Regions from separate parts of the Idiomarina abyssalis genome, predicted to be linked through region 1. Evidence: predicted binding sites of a transcription regulator. Region 1 holds the regulator's gene; the other holds the start of a gene.
What was found. Region 1 encodes LexA, which represses DNA repair genes until DNA is damaged. Its sites were predicted from a motif close to TACTGTATNNNNATACAGTA; they were not measured.
Positions count from the first base shown of each region.

Region 2: a site for LexA is predicted at 5,627-5,646, ahead of K5X84_RS04875 (YebG family protein). Genes of this name have one in related genera too.

Region 1 covers NZ_CP081832.1:244,817-257,249, reverse strand. The annotation lists gene pckA (phosphoenolpyruvate carboxykinase (ATP)) at 1-821, opposite strand, end outside; gene K5X84_RS01275 (sodium-dependent transporter) at 1,031-2,350, shown strand; gene coaD (pantetheine-phosphate adenylyltransferase) at 2,357-2,857, opposite strand; gene K5X84_RS01265 (glycine C-acetyltransferase) at 3,019-4,209, shown strand; gene tdh (L-threonine 3-dehydrogenase) at 4,220-5,245, shown strand; gene glpE (thiosulfate sulfurtransferase GlpE) at 5,253-5,576, shown strand; gene K5X84_RS01250 (rhomboid family intramembrane serine protease) at 5,580-6,404, shown strand; gene K5X84_RS01245 (flagellar basal body-associated protein FliL) at 6,398-6,796, opposite strand; gene K5X84_RS01240 (chorismate--pyruvate lyase family protein) at 6,875-7,471, shown strand; gene ubiA (4-hydroxybenzoate octaprenyltransferase) at 7,473-8,324, shown strand; gene plsB (glycerol-3-phosphate 1-O-acyltransferase PlsB) at 8,321-10,804, opposite strand; gene lexA (transcriptional repressor LexA) at 10,936-11,553, shown strand; gene K5X84_RS01220 (SOS-response cell division inhibitor) at 11,550-11,987, shown strand; gene coxB (cytochrome c oxidase subunit II) at 12,290-12,433, shown strand, end outside.
Region 2 covers NZ_CP081832.1:1,023,606-1,036,038, forward strand. The annotation lists gene K5X84_RS04840 (branched-chain amino acid aminotransferase) at 1-739, opposite strand, end outside; gene K5X84_RS04845 (serine hydrolase domain-containing protein) at 877-2,259, shown strand; gene K5X84_RS04850 (hypothetical protein) at 2,329-2,571, shown strand; gene arfB (alternative ribosome rescue aminoacyl-tRNA hydrolase ArfB) at 2,573-2,983, shown strand; gene K5X84_RS04860 (hypothetical protein) at 3,155-3,574, opposite strand; gene K5X84_RS04865 (flavin reductase family protein) at 3,710-4,369, shown strand; gene K5X84_RS04870 (MFS transporter) at 4,356-5,540, opposite strand; gene K5X84_RS04875 (YebG family protein) at 5,675-5,989, shown strand; gene K5X84_RS04880 (M14 family metallopeptidase) at 6,056-6,967, shown strand; gene K5X84_RS04885 (DEAD/DEAH box helicase) at 7,010-8,260, opposite strand; gene K5X84_RS04890 (methyl-accepting chemotaxis protein) at 8,446-9,933, shown strand; gene K5X84_RS04895 (DUF6436 domain-containing protein) at 9,923-10,474, shown strand; gene K5X84_RS04900 (GGDEF domain-containing protein) at 10,500-11,402, shown strand; gene K5X84_RS04905 (DUF2937 family protein) at 11,481-11,987, shown strand; gene K5X84_RS04910 (isovaleryl-CoA dehydrogenase) at 11,938-12,433, opposite strand, start outside.

The DNA of each region.
Region 1 (12,433 bases):
TCAAAGTTGAAGACACCGTCGTCGTCCCAACCGTGCTCGTCGTCACCAATCAGTGCGCGTTTCGGGTCAGTCGACAACGTCGTTTTACCTGTGCCTGACAAGCCAAAGAAAATAGCCACATCGCCTTTTTCACCGACGTTGGCAGAGCAGTGCATAGAAGCAATACCTTTAAGCGGCAGGAAGTAGTTCATCATTGAGAACATACCTTTCTTCATTTCGCCGCCATACCAGGTGCCGCCAATCAACTGAATTTTTTCAGTTAAGTTAAACGCCACAAAGTTTTCAGAATTCAGCTCTTGTTCTTGCCACTTAGGATTAATGCACTTTGCGCCATTCATGACCACGAAGTCTGGTTCAAAATTTTCCAGCTCTTCTTCGCTTGGGCGAATGAACATGTTTTTTACAAAATGTGCCTGCCATGCCACTTCAGTAATGAAGCGAACCGCAAGACGTGTATCTTCGTTAGCACCGCAATAGGTGTCAACCACAAACAGACGTTTGTGCGACAACTGCTCAGTAACCAAACCTTTCAGTTCATTCCAGGTTTCAGTCGACAATGGTTTGTTGTCGTTCTTGCCCTGGTCAGCCCACCAGACGGTATCGCGAGTCGTGTCGTCGCGAACAATGTATTTGTCTTTGGGGGAACGTCCGGTAAAAATTCCTGTATCAACAGCAACCGCTCCAAGGTCCGTTACCGTTCCTTTTTCATAACCTTGCAGGTCATCGCGAGTTTCTTCTTTGAACAGCAGGTCATAGGACGGATTATGGACGATTTCTTCGACATCGGTGATGCCGTAGCGGCTCAGATCCAGATTTGGCATGACGTAAGGCTCCTGAGATTACGGTCTTGTTCGTTAACGTTAACAGCAGTAGCACCGCGCAAAGCATCCTGTTTTGCTGCTGGTTTACTGGTCAATTTTCAGGCCGCGAATGTTAACCCGATTCAGGTAAAAAAGATAGAGCAAAATTTTGTCAGTTCGATAGAATGCCCGCCTGACTTAAGCAAGCAGCAGTGGGTTTCTGATCATTTATGCGTGATTCTTTTCACAGCCGAATTGGCTTTATACTAGCAGCCGCGGGCTCGGCCGTTGGTCTGGGCAACATTTGGGGCTTTCCGACACAAGTGGCAAACCACGGTGGCGGCGCCTTCCTGCTGGTCTATCTTTGCGTAATCTTTATACTTGCCATACCCGCCTTATACAGTGAAATGCTTATTGGGCACAGCGCTCAGGCGAATCCGGTTCGCTCATTAACGCAGCTATCTGAAGGTCGCGCCCGCCCCATTGGTCGCCTAATGGGTTACCTGAATGTACTGGGCTCGTGCTTAATGCTGAGCTTTTACCACGTGGTTGCCGGCTGGATGTTGGTTCACGCTCTGGGCTTTTTGGCACGCGGTTTTGGCATTGAAGTTGCCGCCGAATTTTTGCTTAATAGCTCACTCACCCGCGACTTAATTTTTACCGCTGTATTTTTGCTGGCCACAGCTTATGTGGTTTTTCAGGGGGTGGAAAAAGGCATTGAACGCTGGTCGAAACGGCTGATGCCAACCCTGGTTGTTTTACTGGTTGCCCTTATTGCTTACATGCTGACGTTACCCGGGGCTGACGAAGGGCTGCAGAAATACTTAGTGCCCGACTTCAGCCTCATGACCGACACCAGCATTTTGGTTGCGGCTATGGGCCAGGCCTTCTTCTCGCTTTCTATTGGCCTGGGCGGCATGATGATTTACGGCTCTTACCTGAAGCCTGGTGCTAATTTAGGCCGCTTAAGTTTATCCGTAGCTGCGCTGGACACCTTTATTGCGTTCTTAGCTGGCCTGCTCATTATTCCCGCTTTATACGCTGGTATTCATCTGGGCGTTAATGTCGGTGAAGGTTCCCAGCTTATTGGCGAAGGCCAGCTCATTTTTGCGGTATTGCCAGAGCTCTTTAACAGCATGGGCGTAGCCGGACCTTTCGTTGCTTTCGCATTCTTTATCTTACTCAGTATCGCCGCTTTGACTTCAACCATTGCTCAGGCCGAAGTCCCGGTCTCTTACTGCATTGAAGAACGTGAGCTAAAACGCCCTGCGGCAACGGCTTTATCACTGGGGGTTATCGCAACCTTCTCGCTGTTATTAATCTTGTTTTTTGAGCCGCTGTTTGGCTGGGTTGTCACGGCAGTTACTCAGTTTCAGTTGCCGCTGTCAGGGTTATTCTACTTGCTGGTGGTCGGTTGGTTATGGCACCGCAGCAACCACTTAAAAGCTATTGCTGCGGGAAGTCTCGGTTTAACTTTATTACGCTGGCATATTCGTTATTTATGCCCGGTGCTAATGAGCATTGTGTTTTATCACGTCGCTTTTAGTTAAACCAAGTTAACTTTTACCGGGACGTTTTCCGGAAAATTTTTGCCCTAATGCTGACGCCACCCGGGCGTCAGTGAATCCGGAAACGTCGCCGCCGTGTAAAGCGACCTCTTTCACCAGCGACGAAGAAATAAACGAGTTTTCCTCTGCCGGTGTTAAAAAGACACTTTCCAGGTTCGGGTCTAAACGCCGGTTCATGTTGGCTAACTGGAACTCATATTCAAAGTCTGAAACCGCCCGTAACCCTCGAATCAGCACCGTTGCATCGTACTCATGCGCAAAGTCCACCAATAACCCGGAAAAGCCTACGACGGTGACATTATCGAGGTCTTCAGTGACCTGCTGCGCTAATAAAACGCGTTCTTCCAGACTGAATAGTGGCTTCTTGCTCGGGCTTTCTGCAATACCCACCACAATTTCACTAAACAGAGTTGAAGCACGCTCAATTAAGTCGGCGTGGCCGTTTGTAATAGGATCAAAAGTCCCCGGATAAATTGCTCGGCGGTGCATAGCGTCTCCTAAACCGTGATTGAGCCATTCTTAATTTTCAATAAAGAGTACACGCAAGTGCACACTAAACAAAAGCCCGATATTCAAATTAAGGATGCGAGTTACGACTAACATCAGTAAACTAGAGGGTAATTTACGTTTTCAAATAGTGGAGTAAAAAGATGAGCTCAGCCTTTTATCAGCAATTGGCCGACCAACTGGCCGAAACCAAAGCCGAAGGCCTTTACAAGAAAGAACGTATTATCAGTTCGGACCAAAGCTCGGAAATTACGGTTAATGACCGCAAGGTACTCAACTTCTGCGCCAACAACTACTTAGGGCTGGCAAACCACCCGGACTTAATTAAAGCCGCCAAACAGGGCCTGGACGAGCATGGCTTTGGTACGGCTTCTGTCCGTTTTATTTGCGGCACTCAGGATATTCACAAAACGCTGGAACAAAAACTGAGCGAGTTTTTGGGCACTGAAGACACCATTTTGTATTCATCATGTTTTGATGCGAACGGTGGCTTATTCGAAACCCTAATGGGCCCGGAAGACGCTATTATTAGTGACGAGCTTAACCACGCCAGCATCATTGACGGTATTCGTCTGAGTAAGTCCAAGCGCTACCGCTACAAAAACAACGACCTGGAAGATTTGGAAGCACAGCTTAAACAAGCTGACGCGGACGGCGCACGCCACAAATTAATTGCTACCGACGGTGTGTTCTCTATGGACGGCGTTATTGCCAACTTAAAAGGCATTTGCGACTTAGCCGACAAATACGACGCGCTGGTGATGATGGACGACTGCCATGCCACTGGCTTCTTAGGTGAGAACGGTAAAGGTACGCATGAATACTGCGACGTGATGGGTCGTGTCGACATTATCACCGGCACCTTAGGTAAAGCTCTGGGCGGTGCATCTGGTGGTTACACTTCAGGCAAGAAAGAAGTGATTGACTGGTTACGCCAGCGCTCACGCCCTTATTTATTTTCTAACTCAGTAGCGCCAGCCATTGTGCAGGCATCGATTCGTGTACTGGATATGCTGGCCGAAGGCCATGAGCTGCGCAGCCAACTGTGGGAAAATGCCAGCTACTTCCGTGAGCAAATGACTAAAGCCGGCTTTACTTTGAGCGGCGCGGATCACGCTATTATTCCGGTCATGGTAGGCGATGCCAAACTGGCCTCAGAAATGTCGGACCGCCTGTTAGAAGAAGATATTTATGTGATCGGCTTTTCGTTCCCTGTCGTTCCTAAAGGCAAAGCCCGTATCCGCACACAAATGTCGGCGGCTCACACACGCGAACAACTGGATCGCACCATTGAAGCCTTTACCCGCATTGGTAAAGAGCTGGGTGTGATTTAAGGAGTAAAGAATGAAAGCTTTGTCAAAATTGCACGCAAAACCGGGCATCTGGATGACCGACGTTGAAAAGCCCGAGTGTGGCTACAACGATTTGCTGATTAAAATTAAGAAAACCGCCATTTGCGGAACCGACGTTCACATTTACAAATGGGACGACTGGTCGCAGAAAACCATTCCGGTGCCTATGGTAGTGGGTCACGAATACGTGGGTGAAGTTGCCGCTATGGGTGACGGTGTTCGCGGCTTTGAGATTGGTGACCGCGTTTCCGGCGAAGGCCACATTACTTGTGGTCACTGCCGTAATTGTCGTGCCGGCCGTCGTCATTTGTGCCGTAACACCTATGGCGTTGGCGTAAATCGCCCTGGCGCTTTCGCAGAATACTTAGCACTACCGGCTGAAAACGCCTTCAAACTGCCAGATGACGTCACTGACGAAATGGCGGCGGTATTCGACCCATTCGGCAATGCCGTTCACACCGCTCTGGCTTTTGACCTGGTGGGCGAAGACGTACTGATTACTGGCGCCGGCCCTATCGGCATTATGGCAGCAGCCGTTGCCCGTCATGTGGGCGCACGCCATGTGGTTATTACTGACGTAAATGAATACCGTCTAGACTTAGCTCGTAAAATGGGCGTTACCCGCGCAGTGGACGTTAGCAAAGAAAAACTGTCTGACGTCATGACTGAGCTCGGCATGAAGGAAGGCTTTGACGTGGGTCTGGAAATGTCAGGCGTACCTTCAGCGTTTTCACAAATGCTGGAAGCTATGAACCACGGCGGCAAGGTCGCCATGCTGGGCATTCCGCCAGAGAACGTCGCCATTGACTGGAATCAGGTCATTTTCAAAGGCCTGGTCATTAAAGGTATTTACGGTCGTGAAATGTTCGAAACCTGGTACAAAATGGCCAGCTTACTGCAGTCAGGACTGGATATTTCACCGATATTAACGCACGAAATGCCCATAGATGACTTTGAGAAAGGTTTTGAAACCATGATTTCAGGCCAGTCGGGCAAAGTCATACTGAACTGGGACTAATAGGTAAATGAGCAATTATCAGCTAATGGAATTACCCATCGCCGTTGAGCATTGGCAAAATAACGAAGCGGTTTTTGTTGATATCCGTGACCCGCAGTCTTTTGCTGCGGGGCATATTCCGGGTTCTCAACACCTGGATAACAGCAACCTGCCGCAATTCCTGAACTCAGTTGATAAAAACCAAAAAGTGATTGTGGTTTGCTATCACGGCATTAGCAGTCAGGGCGCCGCTGACTACATAGCAGGCAACGGTTTCACCGATGTGCACAGCATGGACGGTGGCTATACGGCCTGGTCCATGTCTTTTCCTGAACACACTGAAAGGACCTAAACCATGCGACGATTGCTCAGCAGCCGCGACTCAGACTGGATGCACAAGCTGTATCAGTATCTACGTCAGCAAGGCATGCCAGTCAGCGTTACCGAACGCGGTGAGCAATTGGAATTGTGGTTACACCAAAGCAGCTATGAAGCCGCTGCTAAGACATTGATTCAACAGTTTAAAGATAACCCGGAGCTAGCCGCTGAACCGGTACAGGAGAAGGCTGCCACGGCATCGCATTCAACCTCTTTGTCTTTTAGTTTACTGAAACAAAGTGGCTGGTTAACGCGTATCGTTGCGGTATTGACCTTGCTGGTATTTGCAGCCATTCAGATGTACCCGGAAACCATTCTGGATACGCTAAAAATCAGCATCTACTTTTCAGCTCTGCCTTATGAGCAGCCGTGGCGCTTTATTACCCCGGTACTCATGCACTTTACGGCGCTGCACCTGGTGTTTAACTTGTTCTGGTGGTGGTATCTGGGTGGACGAGTTGAGCGCTCTCTCGGGTTCTCCTGGTTACTGGCTCTGCTGTTATTTTGTGGCATTACAGCCAACGTTATTCAGTATTTATTTAATGGACCTAACTTTGGCGGCCTGTCAGGGGTGGTTTATGGCTTGCTTGGCTTTTGCTGGGTATACAGCTTTAACCGCCCAACCCCGCTTTATCTGCCACCGGGCCTTATTATCTTTATGCTGCTTTGGCTGGTCATTGGCTACACCGACATGTTGTGGGTCAATGTGGCCAACGAGGCGCACTTAGCCGGACTCATTTCCGGCTGCTTTGCCGGCTTTGTGGTGCGTTGGTTAAACCCTAAAATACGGCAACTCTACTGATAAATGTATTTAGTGAAAATAACATCGCGGATAACCGGGTTACCCGTTTCCTGCTGCATGAGTTCCTGCGCTCGCTCCACACACTTTAAGCGCAACTGATCACGGCCGGTCATCGTCCTGACCTGACGTTCGGTTGCGGTACTTAAAATTGAGACAAAGGCATTGCGCAATAACGGCGCGTGATGCTCAACCACACTAATGTAGCTGGGGTCAGGCACCATCACTTCAATGGCGACTCGAATAAACCCAAGCCGGTAATCATTACCTTCTTTCAGGTAATTCGTGGTGATGTCCGGTTCAAAACCATAGTAAGAGACATCCTGTGCTGAGGCAGAAGAAACACTGCTGCACCAAAGAAAAATACTTGCTACTACTGTTATCAGAAGTTTCATAGCCCTACCCGGCCCGATTGCTGTTCAATTAAATTCTCTCTGCTATCATAGCGACAGAGCTTAATAACGCCAACACAAATGACAACAGAGTTTTATCCAACACCCGCTTTTCCGGTTAGCGAAGCGCTGCAGTGGTCGCCCCCACAACAATTCGAGTTAACAGCTGAGCAGGCCGACTGGCTGCTTTACGAAGGTTCGTTAACGCAACGTCTGAAAGAAGTCGGTGGAAATTTTTCGGTAAAATTACTGGGGCAGCAGGTATTGGAACCTACCCCTGAAGAAAAGCAACGACTTAACCTTAACTGCAACGTCGTAGTTCGTGAAGTTCTACTATACTGTGATAAGCAGCCGTGGGTTTTTGCCCGAAGTCTGTTTTCGCCAAGCGCGGAGCAAGCCAGTACGCTGAACTTACAGCAGCTTGGCAATCAGTCACTGGGTGAGTCCTTGTTTGCCCGCAGCGATTTACACTGCGGCGATATAGAAGTTGCAGCGGTTGGTGGTGATCACCCAGTTGCACAATTGAATCAGCGATGGTTTCAAAAGAGCCGCACGCTGCTTGGCAGACGAAGAATGTTTTCAACCGCGGGCGAACAGTTGTTGGTCAGTGAGATATTCCTTGAGCCGTCGTCACTGTATTCAGCGTCTGAAACTTTTCGTCGCAATAAAAGGAGTTAGCATGCAAAAGTTAGCCGCATTTTGGCAGTTAATGAGAGCAGACCGTCCTATTGGCACCTACCTACTTGCCTGGCCCACTATTTGGGCTCTGATGATAGCCGGTGCCGGTAACCCTCCCATGCGTATTGTGGTTATCTTCCTGCTGGGAACTTTTGTTATGCGGTCAGCCGGCTGCGTTATTAATGACTTTGCTGATCGTAACTTCGACGGCCATGTTCGCCGCACTCGTCAACGACCTATTCCGGCCGGTAAAATATCGGCAACAGAGGCCATGATAGGCTTTATTGCTCTGTTAGCAATTGCCTTTGGTCTTGTCATGCAGCTTAATACTCAGACCGTTATGCTCAGCTTTTTTGCCGCTGGTGTCGCTGCGCTTTATCCATTTTGTAAACGCTGGACTCATCTGCCACAAGTGGTTCTCGGTATTGCCTTCAGTTTTGGTATTTTAATGGCCTTTACTGCACTGGAATCTGAGCAGTGGTTAATCGCCGGGCTATTATTCCTGACCAATGTTATCTGGACCGTAGCCTATGATACCGAGTACGCCATGGCTGACCGCGAGGACGACCTAAAGATTGGGCTGCAGAGCACCGCTATTTTATTCGGCCGGTTTGATCGCTTGGCCATTGGCCTTATGCAGTTAGTTTCTCTGGCGCTGCTGGCCTGGGTGCTTTATTTATTATCCGCCGAAATATGGGCCTGGCTGGGTTTAGCCGTGGTATTGCTTCTGTTCGGATACCAACATTGGCTGATACGGCACAGAGAGCCCGGAAAATGCTTCCAGGCTTTTCTGCATAACCACTATGTTGGCATGGTGTTCGCTATAGGTTTAGCGCTGCACTACTGGTTCTAGTCACTCTGTTTTTGTTCGTCATCGGTTGGTGCTTTTAACTGTTGAACAAAGTGCTCAACCGACTGGCGAATGGTCTGCAGTACCGGACCATCGATAAGCTCATCTACCTGATCGCTTAACTCACCTACCGGTTGCGCAGCAATTTGCTGACCATCGTCGTCAATTTCCACCAGGCCTTGCTGTTTTAAACTGGCAATCAAAGTCGACATGACTTTCTTGTCGTAAAATTCCGGCGCATCAATACCGTGAATTGAGCTTAAACGCTCAGCCAGTGTAATTGATTGCTTCTCCAGGTCGGCACGCATAATTGGCTGCGCCTGTTGCAACAGCTCCAGCACGATACAGTAACGTTGCAGAGTTTCACTGGCACTGTTAGCTAATAAGCGTAAACGATACCACTCGGCACTCTCGCGCTGCGCAATAGTACAGATGCCGTCTTCCAGTGTGATCAGATTTTGCCGCGCCAGTTCCTCTGCTAAGGCTTCTGTCCACAAAGGAAGGTCATCCGCATTGTGGCTTAGGTATAACTCCGCCTTGAGCGAAGGATAAATTGCCTGAGTGCGTGCCGCTATCTCCGCTACGCTGACTTTCTTTTTCGCCATAATAATGGAAGCCACAATGCCCGGCACAACCATCATATGCAGTATATTATTGCGATAGTAAGTCATCGCAATGGCCGACATCCGCTCCAGTGAAATTACCTCACCCATGGTGTCACTACTGACGGTGAACTTGTCTGTCCTGAGAGCCTGTTGCCATAATTCTTCCGGCGTTTCTTCAGGAACACTCACTAAATTGCTGTAGGGCACTTCACGCAGAACCCCCAGATACACTTCTAACTGCGCTAAAAGCTCTTCTTTTAATAACGCATGGTGCTCAGAGCTTAATAACGCCAAAGCGGTCAGGTTAACGCTGTTGGCGGCCGCTGAATCGTTGATACCCTGCATTACTTGCTCCGCTAAACCATTTACCACCGGGTTAAGCCAGTTAGGTCGCTCAGGCTCCTGCGCGCCACGGGTAACAGACTGATGCCAGGTGGGTGCCTTTTTGTCTAAATGGTGTTTCAGGTTGATGGGCTGCCCAAAAGTTACAAAACCCTGTCCAAAGTTCTTTAGTTTTGTCACGGTTTTCAGAATTTGAAATACCGACTCTTTTTCTTTGTCCTTACCTTTGAGTTCTTTCAGGTAAGTCGACACTTCCATAATGTGCTCATAGCCAAGGTACACGGGTACCAGCGACACAGGACGCTGCTGGTCTCGCAGCATGCCCTGAACGGTCATTGCCAGCATACCGGTTTTAGGCGGTAATAAGCGGCCGGTTCTGGAGCGGCCACCTTCGCTGAAGTATTCCACCGGGTAGCCTTTTTGAAACAACCAACACAAATATTCACGAAAAACGGCTGAATACAGTTTGTTACCCCGGAAGCTGCGGCGAATAAAGAACGCGCCGCCACGGCGGAAAATCCCCCCAACAGGAAAGAAGTTAAGGTTAACCCCTGCGGCAATATGCGGCGGTACCAGTCCCTCTTTATAAATCACATAGCTCAGCAGTAAATAATCCATATGACTGCGGTGGCAAGGGACGTAAATAATTTCATGCCCTTGTTGTGCCAACCTTCGGATAGTATCGCCACCTTTGACATGAATACCGTTATAAATACGGTTCCACATCCAGGTCATAAAGCGGTCAAGTACACGAACTAAGGTCGAACTGTAATTCGCTGCAATTTCATCAATGTAAGATAAGGCACGCTTACGCGCTGCTTCTTCGCTGATTTTCTTACCCCGGGCTTCATCTGCTACAGCCTTTTTTAAGGCAGGGGTATCAATCAGTGCTGCCATTAGTTCTTTTCTGTGACTTAACTTAGGACCGGCAACAGCGTGACGCATACGCACAAAGTGCACCCGTGCAACTCGCGCCAATTTATGGGCGATGCGCATATCGGTACCATGGTCATGTGCCATTGTACCCAGACTGACAGCTCGCGAGAAACGAAGTAAAACCTGGCGACCAGAAAACAACACCAACCAAAACTTGCGCCAGTGGCCCGGGTTATCAAGGTCACCTGTCATAGCGTTACCGGCATTGGCTTCCTGCCCGGCCTGACGTCCCCAGAACACACCTGCAGGAACAAGCTGCACGTCGAGCTCTGCATTGTCTTTGTGTAAGGTCAGCAATTGATGAAATTCTGAAACGGTCTGCTCGGAGGTTTCTTCAGCAAACTCTTCGAGGAACATAATTCGGTCATAGCTTTTACCGTCAACCACTAAAGGCTCGGTCGGGTCAGGCAGGCCTCGTTTTGCTGCAGCTCTTTGTAAAATGGATAAGTCTGCTTTCGACGTTGAGCGCATGACATACACAATGGGCTTAGCAATTGTGGTTTCATGCTCTTCTTCAGTACCGTCCCAAATTTCCTGAAAGCGTGTTAACCAACGCAACGGGTACTTAAAGACTGGGTAAAAGCGACTTATTCCTTTCATACTTAGACCTCTGTTTTAAACAGAAAGATAGGATACCAACTTCGTTTAAATTTGTCGTTCAAGAAATTACTTGCGAAATGAATTTACCTGTATATACTCACAGTATCACTGTACAAATAAACAGGTACATTATGCGCCCGTTAACACCAAGACAATCTGAAATCCTTGAACTTATTAAGGATAACCTACACGCCACTGGTATGCCGCCAACGCGTGCAGAAATAGCTCATAAGCTGGGCTTTCGTTCTGCCAACTCCGCAGAAGAACATTTAAAAGCTCTGGCACGCAAAGGGGTTATTGAAATTTTACCCGGTATGTCGCGCGGTATTCGTCTTGTAGCCGATGACTACGACATCGCTGATGGCCTACCGTTAATTGGCCAGGTTGCAGCCGGGGAGCCCTTGCTGGCCGAACAGCACGTTGAAGGTCATTACAAAATTGACGAGTCTCTATTTCATCCTGCTGCCAGCTTCTTATTGAAAGTAAACGGCATGAGCATGAAAGACATTGGTATTTTAGACGGCGACTTACTGGCTGTGCATAAAACCGAGCAAGCTCGTAACGGCCAGATAGTCGTTGCCCGCGTAGAAGACGATGTCACTGTAAAGCGTTTTGAACAGCGTGGAAAAACTATTTTGCTTCATCCTGAAAATGAAGATTTCTCGACCATTACTGTCAATCTGGCAGAGCAGGTTTTTGCCATTGAAGGACTTGCCGTCGGTGTTATCAGAAACGGAGCGACCTTATGAAAACTCAACATCAGCACAAATTACATCACCCAGGTCTTTGGACTGCCGAAAATACAGCGCCATCGTTCCAGTTAGATGCTAAAAACACGCAGGACGCAATTGACGTCGACAAGCTGTCCCCTGTTGTTCAGCAGGCTTTGCAACAAAAGCCAAGCCAATGGGTAACGGTTATTGGCGGCGACAAAGACGTGATTCAACAGCTTATTGCTTGTGGTGTTGCTGAATCGCAAATTCGCTGGTTGCGCAGCCACTCAGCCGAACGCTGCGAGTGGGCGCTGGAACAGGCTCTACTGGCCGGTACCAGCAGTATGGTTATCGGTTATTTGGACTCAGTTTCTAACCGTACCTGGCAGCGTGCTCGTATGGCCAGTAAATTGAGTGAAACACAATATTTTCTGTTTGATAAAAACACACTGACATCCCACCTGCACTAATCCCACTTTGTTTGTGTGTTTTATCCCCCAAGGCTGCTTTTGCAGCCTTTTTTTAACAGATCCGTCTATTTTTTGTGCATTTGTTTGATTTGATCTGGATCTTTGGTTGTAAATTCGTTAATAAATGCACTACCCGACTATAAAAATAATATAACAACGATAACTACAACAAAGAGTCAGTAGAGAAAGCGATTTCTGGGGAGAAGCTGTACCTTTTTCTGCTTACCTCTTTGTTCTTCTATTTCAGGCTAGCGAAATTATTTGCTGTCTCATTGAAGAATAAGAGGAGAAGCCACGTGAAAATGAAGCCTTTGTGGGCACTATTGGCGCTAACGAGTCTACCGGCTGCTGCTCAGTCGCGTCTCAATTTGACCCAAGGTGTCACTGAAGTGAGTAACCGGGTTTACGATCTCCACATGACCATCTTTTACATTTGCTGTGTAATT
Region 2 (12,433 bases), 780 kb from region 1:
CGCGGGCAATAGTCAGAATGGAGTCTCGGGTGACACCGTGTAAGAAACTGCTGTCCAGTGCCTTGGTGATAATTTCGTTGCCGTCAATTAATAAGAAATTAGCTGCTCCGGTTTCCTGTACGTCGCCATTGGGGCAAAACAGAACCTGATCGGCGTTTACAGAAGCACGTGCTTGCAAAATTGGCTGCAATGCACTGGCGTAGTTACCGCCACTTTTCACCATTCCCATATGGGCAGCGCAACGCGAACCATCTTCTTCAAGCAGTAAACGCAGGGTTTGGTCGCCGCTGGCAAAATAGTCACCAACAGGTGAAAGGAGCACATAGAGCATGGATGAGCTGGTCGGGGAGGCCGCTTTACCAATGGCTGCTTCGGTGCCTATATGAGTAGGGCGTATATACATTGAGCCAGGCGGTTTGGGCACGTCGTTGTGAAAATGTTTAACCACATCGGTAATCATTTTCTGCAGGAAGCTTGCATCAAAAGCCGGTAAGGAAAGCAACTGGCTGCTTTGTTGCATACGCTCTATGTTGCGGTCCATTCTAAAGAGGTTTATTGAACCATTTTCATGGCGAAACGCTTTTAACCCCTCAAAACAGGTGCTCGCATAGTGCAGAACATGAGCACCGGGGTGTAATTGTATGCTGTCAGAGGAGACTAGCTCAGGCGAACTCCAGTTTGAGTTTTCGAAAGTTGCCAAAGTCATTTGCGGCATAAATACAGTGCCAAAAGCTGCCATAAAGTTATCCTGCTTGGGTAAATAGTTGCGCCGTAATATACCATAATTTTTAACATTTGGATGACTCTGCCGGTTTGCTTCTTGTTAGGCATGCTCGTACATTGAAGTATCTATACGTAGAAACAGGTGAGCAATTAATGAATAAGACACTAAAAATAACTTTAGCTAGTGGGTTATTGGCCACAGCGGTGACACAGGCAGAAGAAACAGACACGACATTAAGTGCCTATGCTGCCGGGTATACCGCAGGCTTTACTTGCAGTGCGCTCTTTAATGGCGATAAGTCTATGGAGCAAATTCGAGAGCATGAGTTAAGTGGCATTTATTCGTTAATTGCTGATCGCGTGGCACAAATGGAGCCCAGAGTTGATGAACAAAACCACTGGGTACGAGTGCCATATGATAACGGTAACCGTGAGCGGATATCTGTCTGGCGACCGAAGCTCGGTTGTGTCGATTTGCCGGTTGGCGCAAGTGTTGATGACGTAAAATTTGTTGCTGATCCTTTCAGTGGTCATAAGAAGGCCGGAAAAGACAACGGCCAGCCCTGGAAGCAAAAGGCTGAGGTTAATTCAATCAGTAGTAATGCTCAATTAGAGTCAGTGCTGCAACAGGCATTTACCAAAAAGTACGGCTCTGGGGCTCGCACTTCTGCTGTTTTAATTGCGACGCCTGATGAAATTATTGCAGAACGTTATATCGAGGGTTTTACACCTGAAACCGCGCAGCGCACCTGGTCAGTTGCAAAAAGTATTGGTGCCAGTGTTATCGGAGCGGCAGTTCAGCAAGACAAGATAAAGCCAGATGAAGCTGCCGGTATTTCAAATTGGTCGCACCCGCTTGATCCCCGCCGGCATATTACACTGGAAAACTTATTGCATATGGCGTCCGGTCTGGACAGCAATAAAGCGGGCAACCGCACCGACCGCGTTTATATGGGGGGAGGGTTAGTCAGTGATACTGCCACTGAAACGGCACTTGAAGTGGCTCCGGGCAGTCGCTGGAAGTACGCGAATAATGACACTATGTTGGCTTTAAGAACCCTGCATGAGCGCTTTGACAGCACAGAAGAGTATCTGAAGTTTCCGTATAAGGCACTGCTGGAAAAAGTAGGAATGAACCATACCTTTGCCGAAACCGACTGGCGTGGCGATTTTATTTTATCGTCGCAGGTGTGGACCACGTCTCGTGATTTAGCTCGTCTGGGTGTTTTGCATTTGCAACAGGGTCAATGGCAGGGCGAGCAAATTTTACCCGAAGGCTGGCTTGAATATATCAGTATGCCGGCACCGGCTCAGCCGCCGGAGAACTCTCCTGGATACGGAGCGCAATGGTGGCTTTATAACGAACGTTTCCCTGAATTACCCGATGACACTATTGCGGCGCGAGGAAACCGGGGGCAATTTTTGGTGGTTATTCCGTCAGAGAATTTAGTGGTTGTTCGTCGTGGTTATGATATTGCCGGAGAGCCAGGGTTTAACGAGCATGACTTTGTACGAGATGTACTGAAAGCACTATAAAAACTCCTTCGGGGGAAGCTGAATAATGATAGACTGCTTCCCCCAGCCTGACGGACAGAGAGCTTACTTATGAGCGAAGAACAGCAAGTCATTCAAAGCGAACACACACAAAATTACAGCGTTGACGGTAAAACCGTAGAAATTGATATTTACCGCACTGAAGACAGTGGCTGGATTTTGGAGATTGTCGATGAGAATAACAACTCGACGCTTTGGGAAGATGAATTTGAAAAGGATAATGATGCCCTGGTAGAAGCGTTGGACGCTCTAAAAGAGGAAGGGATTGATAACTTCATAGAACCCGCAAAGTAAAATGATCAGAGTTTCACAGCGCATTGAATTTGCAGAGCACGAAATAGAGTGGCAGTTCATCCGCTCTAGCGGTGCGGGAGGCCAGAACGTCAATAAAGTCGCTACTGCGGCTCAACTCATTTTTGATATTCAGGCCTCTTCGTTACCGGACTTCTACAAGCAGCGCTTGCTAAAAAAGTCAGACCATCGCATTACCCAAAGTGGCAAGGTCATAATTAAGTGTCAGGAGACACGGAGTCAGGCCCGTAACCGAGAGCTGGCGCTGGAGCAGTTGATTGAATTAATTCGCAGCGTTGCACAGGTTCAAAAGAAGCGTATTCCCACAAAGCCCAGTCGCTCTGCCAAAGAAAGGCGGCTGACGAGTAAAAAGCAGCAAGGTTATAAAAAGGCGCTTCGGAAAAAAGAATTTTAATTTCCAAACTTTTGTAACGAACCTGAGCAATTTATTCGGGCACACTCAAGTATGAGCTGCTTGAGTTCGCATTGACTGCAGTAATCGCAGCAGCGGATGTCGCTGGCGACTAACTTTTTTTCCAGTAATAATTTCTTAAGTTGTTCTTTACTCACTGAAACTTGTAAGCGATTAGGTTTGTTCCTGTGCATAGCCGTGCTCCTCAAGTTGCTGTAAAAAGTGCCCAAGACAACGAGAATGCTGACAGCCAGTAATAAGCAATTGATGACAGTAATGGCAAAGGTCAGCTAATGATTTTGAGTTGGTGTTATTTAACCATTGGATGAGTTGTTTCGTACTGTCCTGTTGAAATTCGTATGCTGGCAGTTGCTGATGACGCCGAATATAAGTCGCTATTAATAAAATGGAGCTGGTTGTGTAGCTTTGAACTGCGTTAGCGGCAAGTACTGGCTCGTTAAATACCTGTTTTGCTGACTCGCGTGCCCGTTTAAGGTAAGCAGCCGCAGACTCATAGTCTTTGCTGTTGAGGAGTGAACTTGCAGTCTTTAACTGTTCCTGACTATTAAAATAGTCTTTATAGGTGTTTGTCATTTTGCATCCTTTGCTCGGCTTTAGTTAAATAAGCTAACGCAAATGATAATAGTTCGCAATAAGTTATTTGTAAACGATCGTAATCAAAAAATAATGCGTATAAGTAACTTACAAAACAATAAACCTGGAGCTTCAATGAAAACTTACAAGCAGCAAGATCTTGCAAACATGGACGATACAGAGAGAGCGCGTTTTGTTAATTGTTTGTCCGGGTTTAAAAGTGCGAATGTGGTAGGCACCCGTGACAGGCATCAACAGAATAACTTAGCAATGATAAGCTCCGTGGTGCACTTAGGAAGTAATCCTCCGTTGCTTGGCTTTGTCATGCGCCCTAAATCGGCCACCCGCCACACCTGGGAAAATATTGAAGAGAGTGGTGTTTACACCATTAATCAGGTGAGTGAAGAGTTTTTCCAGAAAGCTCACCAGACATCAGCACGGTACGACCGGGAAGTTTCAGAGTTTGAAGCCTGTGGTCTTACACCAGAATTTGAAGACGGTTTTCATGCCCCACATGTTGCTGAAAGTGCCTTGCGAATTGGCATGCAACTGGTGGAGGTTATCCCTATACAGCATAACGACACGGCATTAATCGTAGGTGAAATTCGGTGGGTCGAAGTTAAGGAAAAGGCGGTGAAAAGTGACGGTTATATTGATATTGAATCTTTAGGGACCATGGCCATTTCGGGTCTGGATGGTTATCACAGTACTCAACGGGCGGCGCGTTTATCTTATGCCAAGCCCGATAAGAAACTAGAAGAACTGGATGTCGAGGGGCGCTCTAAAGACTCATAATGTCAGGTACTTTACGGCTGTGCTTCTTGGTTATCCAAAACAGCAGTAAACCGACAATAGACAGTGCACAGCCGACCCAGCCTGTGCCTTGCCAACTGAGGGGGGAAATAATGGCCAGCCCGCCCAGCCAGGCCCCTAAGGCATTTGCGGCGTTGAAAGCTGAATGGTTCAATGACGCCGCCAGAGTCTGTGCTTCACCTGCAACGTCCATCAAACGTACCTGAAGCGCCGGAACCAGAGCTGCTGCGCTACCCAGTAATAACACCATTGGCATGACGGTCCAGAGGCTTTGCAATGTTAACGGGAAAATAGCCAGTACAATTGCTGACCACAACAAAGAGCCACCAATAGTCAGTTTCAAATTGCGGTCGGCCGCCCAGCCTCCGACTAAGCTACCTGCCAAAGAGCCTATTCCGTATATTAATAAAGCAACAGGGATCCAGTGCGGAGCAAGACCCGTGGCGTTTATTAGGGTTGGTGCTATATAACTTAATACCGCAAACATACCGCCGAAACCTATGGCGCCTATGGCTAGCGTAAGCCAGACTTGAGGGTTCTGCAGAGCCTTCATTTCACCCCTTGCCGAGGTTCTTTTCTCATTAGGGTGTTTTGGCACGACAAATAAAATCATGACCAGAGCTAGAAGTCCTAAAGCGCCGACTGTATGGTAAACCGTGCGCCAGTCGATAAGTTGCCCAAGCCAGGTTGCTAAGGGGTTACCGACTAAAATTGCTACAGTCAGCCCCATCATTACCATGGTGACAGCCATACCTCGTTGATTTTTACGAACCATGTCGGCGGCGACAAGACATGCAATACCAAAATAGGCACCATGAGGTAAACCGGTTAGGAACCGCAAGACCTGAAGCAAGGGGTAGCTTTCTGCTGATGCACTGGCAAAGTTACCGAGCGCGAAAGCAAGCAACAGCACCAGTAACATGGGTTTGCGCGGAAAACGCGCGAATAAAATAGTAATGAGCGGTGCGCCGATAACCACACCCAGCGCATAAAGGCTGATCAGATGGCCGGTTTGTCGGGTGTCAGTGTTGAAGTCAGCAGCAACGTCAGGTAGCAATCCCATAATGACGAACTCACCAATGCCAATAGCAAAACTGCCAACTGCCATGGCAAAAATGGCCAGTTGAACCTGTGCTTTAGAGAACTGAGTCATGGATCAGGTTTGCTTCCTGTATTAGTTGAGTCGGTTAGGATTGCGCAGTTTATCGAATGCAGCAGCTATTGCAATCTCTATGACTTTACTGTACAAATAAACAGTATATTTACACATCAGCAAAGGACCATACCATGGCTGTAGTAACCCAGTATGTAGTTATTCGCGACGGAGCCGAGAAAATGACATTCACTTCAAAAGCTGAAGCCGATGCGCACGATAAAATTTTGGACATGGCTGAGGCCCTGAATCCTCTCATTAAAGACAGCGAGCTTTTCACTGATGAACAGCAGCTTGAGGATATGGCGCTGTTTTTGGCGAAAGAACGAGAAAATGTTCTCATAGCTTTAGGTGCTAAAAAGCCAAAGAAACCAAAAACCGAGAAAGTATCTGCGGAAAAAGTTGAGTCATCAAAATCAAACGATAAAGCGTCGTCGAAAGCGGCTTAGTGGGCACGATACGAGTTAAATATTTTGATACTATAGTGACCTGGTTTTAATGAATAGGATCGAACTATGACGCAAGAAACGATTTACCATATAGGAACACCGGGTACCCCTTGGGGCGTTGAAGAAAAAGCGCAATGGTTAGCTGAGCAAAGCAAAAAGCGTTCCTACTTTGATGATGTTGTCAGCAAAATAGAGACTTTTAAAGCGAACTTCGACGTAGACCAATATGGTGAACTTGCGTACGAAAGCGATACTTATCCTTTGTTTGTGGTCAGAACTAAAAACTGGGATGCGGGCAAACCAACGGTTTTAGTGACTGGTGGTGTGCATGGTTATGAAACCAGTGGTGTTCACGGAGCACTGCGGTTTATAGAGACTAAAGCCAATGAGTATCAAACAAACTTTAATGTGGTGGTTGCACCCTGTTTGAGCCCATGGGGCTATGAAACCATTAACCGTTGGAATCCTGCGGCTATTGATCCTAACCGCTCGTTTGTAGCCGATTCGCCAGCCGGTGAATGTGCAAACATTATGAATTACATTGCTGGCTTAGGTGTGGATATTCTGGCTCACATTGATCTGCACGAAACAACCGATACCGATAACAGCGAGTTTCGTCCCGCAAAGGCGGCAATGGACGGAAAGGTGAACACCAACTGGAATATTCCTGATGGCTTCTACTTAGTTGGAAACTCTGAAAAGCCTTACCCTGATTTTCAAAAGGCGGTACTGGATTCGGTAGAAAAAGTTACGCACATTGCCGATGCTGACGAAGAGAATAAGCTAATAGGTGAAGATATTGCCCAGCGTGGTCTTATTTTATTGCCAACAGCAAAAATGGGCTTATGTATTAGCTTTAGTAAGGCTGAGTATGCTACTACAACAGAGGTTTATCCGGACAGCCCGAAAGCAACCCCGGAGCAATGTATAGAAGCTCAGGTTGCGGCGGTTACCGGAGGCCTGGACTTTTTAAAGTAAAGCCCACCCCCCGTTACTTGGTCGGTAAACCTGGTTAGTCAATTAACGTCGTGTGTCTGGCCGCTTTTGGCGAGGTGCACGGCGTGAGTTTTGAGGCCTTCCGGTTCGTGGCTTTTGAATGGGTTCCGGCTTTATATTCGGGTCTGGCTCAAAGCCTGGAATCAGTTCTTTTGGTATTTCATTTTTAGTCAGCTTTTCTATGTCACGTAGTAATTTATGCTCGTCCACACAGACCAGTGACGCTGCTTCACCTTCACTTCCGGCACGGCCTGTACGGCCAATACGGTGTACGTAATCTTCAGCTACCTGAGGTAGTTCAAAGTTAATCACGTGCGGCAGTTCGTCAATATCAATACCACGTGCAGCAATATCGGTTGCAACTAATACTCGTAATTTTCCGGCTTTAAATTGCGCTAAGGCTTTGGTTCGTGCGCCCTGACTTTTATTACCGTGAATAGCCATCGCAGGCAGACCATCATCCGTTAACTGTGTTGCGAGTCGATTAGCCCCGTGCTTAGTTCGTGTAAACACAAGAACCTGCCGCCAATTACGACTTCCTATCAGGTAACTGATGAGCTCTCTTTTACGCTTCTTATCAACAGGGTAAACGCGCTGCTGAATGGTATCTGCTGCCGCATTTTGCCTGGCAACTTCAACTAACTTTGGCTGTTGCATAAACTGTTGAGCCAGAGCTTTTATTTCACTTGAAAAGGTTGCAGAAAACAACAGCGTCTGACGTTTTTCCGGAATGAGTTTCATGACTTTTTTAATGTCATGAATAAAGCCCATGTCCAGCATCCGGTCAGCTTCATCCAGAATCAATACATCAATTTTACTTAAATCTACCGTTCCCTGACGACTGTGATCCAACAAACGACCTGGCGTGGCGACAAGAATGTCGACACCGCGTCGCAATGCGTTAATTTGTGGGTTAATACCTACACCACCAAAAATCACTAAAGACTTAAGACCGGTATATTTAGCGTAGGTGTTGAGGTTGTCTTCAACTTGTGCCGCCAACTCTCTGGTTGGTGTCAAAATTAACGCCTTAATAACAGGCTTACCGTCGGTTTTTGTTTGCGACAATTTGTGCAACAAAGGAAGTGTAAAACCTGCTGTCTTGCCGGTACCTGTTTGCGCAGCTGCTAACAAGTCGTGGCCGGCCATGACTGTCGGAATGGCTTGCTGTTGAATTGGAGTGGGGGTGGTATAACCGCATTCAGTAACGGCGCGTAGTATATTGTCGCTCAATCCCAATGACTGGAATGAGGTTTGGCTTTGTTCTGTGGACATGAAGCTCCGGGAGTTATAATAGTCGACACCACACTTATGTGGCTTTTTGGCATTGTATCACAGACGACAGTAAACCTTTATTTAGAAACAGGCGTATTAAGGTAACTTTTTCTTGCTTTGATGAAAAAGTGAGCGCATTATTCGCGCCGCTTTACCCTGAGTTTAGGGTGTTTAGAGGAATTTTTATGTTGTACCGCCCCTGGGTCGACTCCGCTAACCGAGTTTTCACTGGTGTTCTACTTGTTCAGTTACTGATCACCTTTGTTATTGCTGTTCTTACTGGCGACTGGTTTGTTCCTGTCGTCCTGTCATTGCTTATTGTTTCTTTACCTTTGCTTCTTATTAGAGCCTCAGGCCAAAGTAAACTGACAAGGCATGTTATAGCCGCCGCGATTCAATTAATTACGGCGGTTCATATCGATCAGACCATGGGTCTGGTTGAAATGCACTTTGAAATTTTTGTGGTAATGGCATTTCTTATTTATTACCGGGACTGGATGATTGTGGTGACCAGTGTCGGGGTGGTTGCCGTACATCACATTTTATTTTTTGTGCTGCAGTCCAACGGTGCCGACGTTTATATCTTTGCTGAGGGTTACGTGACCTTAGGTATTCTCGCTATTCATGCAGGCTTTGCTGTAGCTGAGGGGGCTGTACTTTGTGTTATAGCCAAACAAAGCGATACCGAAGCGGTTAGTGCACAGGCATTACGTAACAGCATTGCCGATATCGTTAAGCAGTCGGATAAACTAAATCTGATGGTCGATGTCAGCGGTACAACAGATGAAGTTACTGCCTTTAAAAACTTACTGACTCAATTCCGGAAGAATATTCAAAGTACTCGCAGTTTATCCAGACGGGTTCAGGATGTGTCGGGTGCGTTGTCTAAGGAGAGCGAAGAGCTTATCAAGAGCCGTCAGAACAGCTCGCAAGAGGTTGACAGTATAGCCAGCGCAATTGAGGAAATGGCCGTTACTATTAGCAGTATTTCAGAGCAAGCTAATTTAGCTAAAATGTCGGCGGAAGAGTCAATTGACCGCTCGGAGAATGCGGCAAATGTCGCTGAAACGGCAGCTGGTTCTATAAGCTCCTTAAAAGCCAATGTTCTTGCCACGAACGACAAGTTGAAAACCCTGGACAGGCAGTGCCATCAAATATCCGATGTTATCGGAGCCATTAACGATATTACCAAGCAAACTAACTTACTGGCTCTGAATGCGGCTATTGAGGCCGCCCGAGCGGGTGAAGAAGGTCGTGGTTTTGCCGTGGTAGCTGACGAAGTAAGGTCATTAGCCTCCACTACAGGAAAAAATGCTGAGCAAATTAGCCAAATTAGTCAGAATATACTCACTGAAGTAGCTGAAGCGGTGAGCTCAATGGATGCTTGTGTTCAGCAAATTGATGAAGCGGTAACCTATTCAGAGGAGTCGGGCACGTCAATGAAAACCGTTGCTCAACGTATTAATGATGTGGCTCAAAAGGTTATTTCAGTCGCAGCTGCTACCGAAGAGCAGAGAAACGCTAGTGAAGATATCTCTCGTTCAGCGCAGACAATGAGAGAGTTGTCTGAAACAGAAACACAATTGTTGCTGAACGGGCAGGAAAACGCCACATCACTAAAAACAGTTTCGACCCAACTGGACTCAGAAGTAGGGCGCTTTATTGTTGACTAAGCTATCAGGAAAAGCCCGAACTCGTTGGCTTATTGTGACCATTTTTGCCTGGTTTGCATTAGTTCTCTGGGGCTTGAGTTACTTACTGGAACAGCGTTTGGTCTGGTTTGATGAAAAGAGTCAATTACTTGAGCTGGGCAATAATGGCGAATTAGCTCAACCTTTGGTTACTGAACTGGTAAATAAAGGGTTTTCAGTAAGCGGAAGCGTTTTCCATATTAGCTCAGAAAGTTGTAACTGTAATTGGCGCAGTGCCGGACATACCAGTAGCGTAAAGCGGCAAGTAACGGAGTCAGGTGGCAGGAACTACAGCATTGATATAGATCAATTCAGTGAGCTAAAAAGGTTCGTTCCTGCAACACCAGCCATTATTATGTTTAATGAGTCATCAGAATTAATTTACCTTGGGCCTTACGCCGATGGTGCATTTTGTACAGCTGAAAGTAGTTTTGTGGAAGCATTAATTCCTTTAGTTTCAATGGAAGAGAAGGCTCCCGAATGGATTAATACCGTTGCAAAAGGATGCTATTGCAGCGTTTAAATATGGTCAAAGAGCGGAGCCAGTAATGGAAGTAAGACAAACCTTTATAGAGTTTCTGGAAGTGATTCCGGACGGGGCTATTGTTATTAATCGAAAGGGCTTAATTATTGCTGTTAATCAGGCCGCAGCGTCCATGTTCCGTTATTCCTCGTCTTCTATGCTGGAGCTGCACCTTAACCAGTTACTTCCCGAAGAGGTTCGTGAAAGGCATGATCAGCATTTAGCGACCTTTTTCAAACACCCGGGGCGGCGCTCTATGGGAAACGGGTTAATCTTTTCAGCCATTCGCAGAGACGGTTCAACTTTTCATGTTGATATCATGCTTAATCAGCTTGAATTGGAAGGTGAGCTGTATGGTATTGCCATAGTACGCGACTACACTTTGCAAAAGAAAGCTGAAGATAAAATTCGTCTGGAACTGGAATTTGAAAAGCGTCAGGCGCTGACTGACCACTTAACCGGCATTATGAATCGAAGAGCTTTTACCGCACAATTACAGGACGAAATTGAGCAACTGACAGAACATGGAACGCCCTTCGCGGTTAGCTTTATCGATTTGGATGACTTTAAAGACGTTAACGATGAGCATGGGCATCATTTTGGTGATGAGGTTCTGCAGAAAATTGCTCAACTGATTCGTTTGCACAGTCGCCATACCGACTATGTTGCCCGCATTGGCGGCGACGAGTTTGCGACCATACACCCAATGATTTCTGCTAATGATGCACAGCAGATGATGCAGCGAATGCGCAGTGAATTAGTTAGTGGTATTGACCATGCTGAACTTCCGGTAACTTTGTCGATTGGCTTGTGCCAGTGTGATAAACCTTCAGAGCATTACACCATAGAAGATATTATGGCGAGGGCAGACAAGGCTATGTACCAGGCAAAGAAAGAGGGTAAAAATGCGGTTGTGCTTACCAATTAACTGTAATAAAACGTAATTAAGTTTGATTGTTACTCAAGGTCTACTCTAAAGTGGTTTCAGGACTTTTAAGGAGAGACCGTGGGAATCTTCATATCCTATCTACGAATGATTTTACTGATTATCGGTGTTTTGGCGGGAATACAGTTGCCCGGCTTTGTCGATCAGTATGGAAAAAGCCTACAGGCACATTTAATTGAGTCTGAACGCAGCCTTAATGAATTTCGCGACGAGGCGGAAAAGTTTTTTGACGGTAGCATTGAAGAACTTATTGCCCATTATCAAGCCAGCGACGACAGAGTTTTTCAGGAAGGTGGCCAGAGTATCAACGCAATCTTTCAACGTTATCAACAGTTGAATAAAGCCCATCAGGAGTTTAATCAGAATGCATGGAGAGCCTACCAACAGGCATTTTTCACGCCAGTGGAAGATATTCAGCAAGAGGTTAGAAACGACTTTTCTTACACCGTAAGACTGAACCCCGGCGCTATTTTGTTTGGCCTGGTTTCGGGGTTAATACTGGCGGTATTTGGTGAACTTATTGTTCGACTGCTGGCGAGGCCTTTTCGACAATCGCAGCGCAGTTAAGCCCGCTGGGTAGTGTGCCGTAATTAAACCCGCCATTAACATCAAGCCGACCCGCGCAAAAGGCGTCCGCCATTTCCGGGGTTGCATGTTGAACCAGTAACGCCGCCTGGAGGCCAACGGCCATAGAATCAGCAATGGTGCGTGCTCGATATTGTAGGGCTTTGCTGTTACTAAACTCCTCTTTTAGCGTGATCATAAACTGGTCGAGTCTTTTGTCAGCGCCTTTTGCACGTTGCAATTCTGCGAAATAAGCATCCAGGACCTCAGGCTGTTTCTCTATGGCTCTTAGAATATCAAGACACTGAACATTACCACTGCCTTCCCAAATAGCGTTGACGGGTGACTCACGGAAAAGTCTTGGCATAATGTGGTTTTCCATAACGCCACTCCCACCAATGACCTCCATCGCTTCATAGGCATGATTAGGCGTTCGCTTACAAATCCAG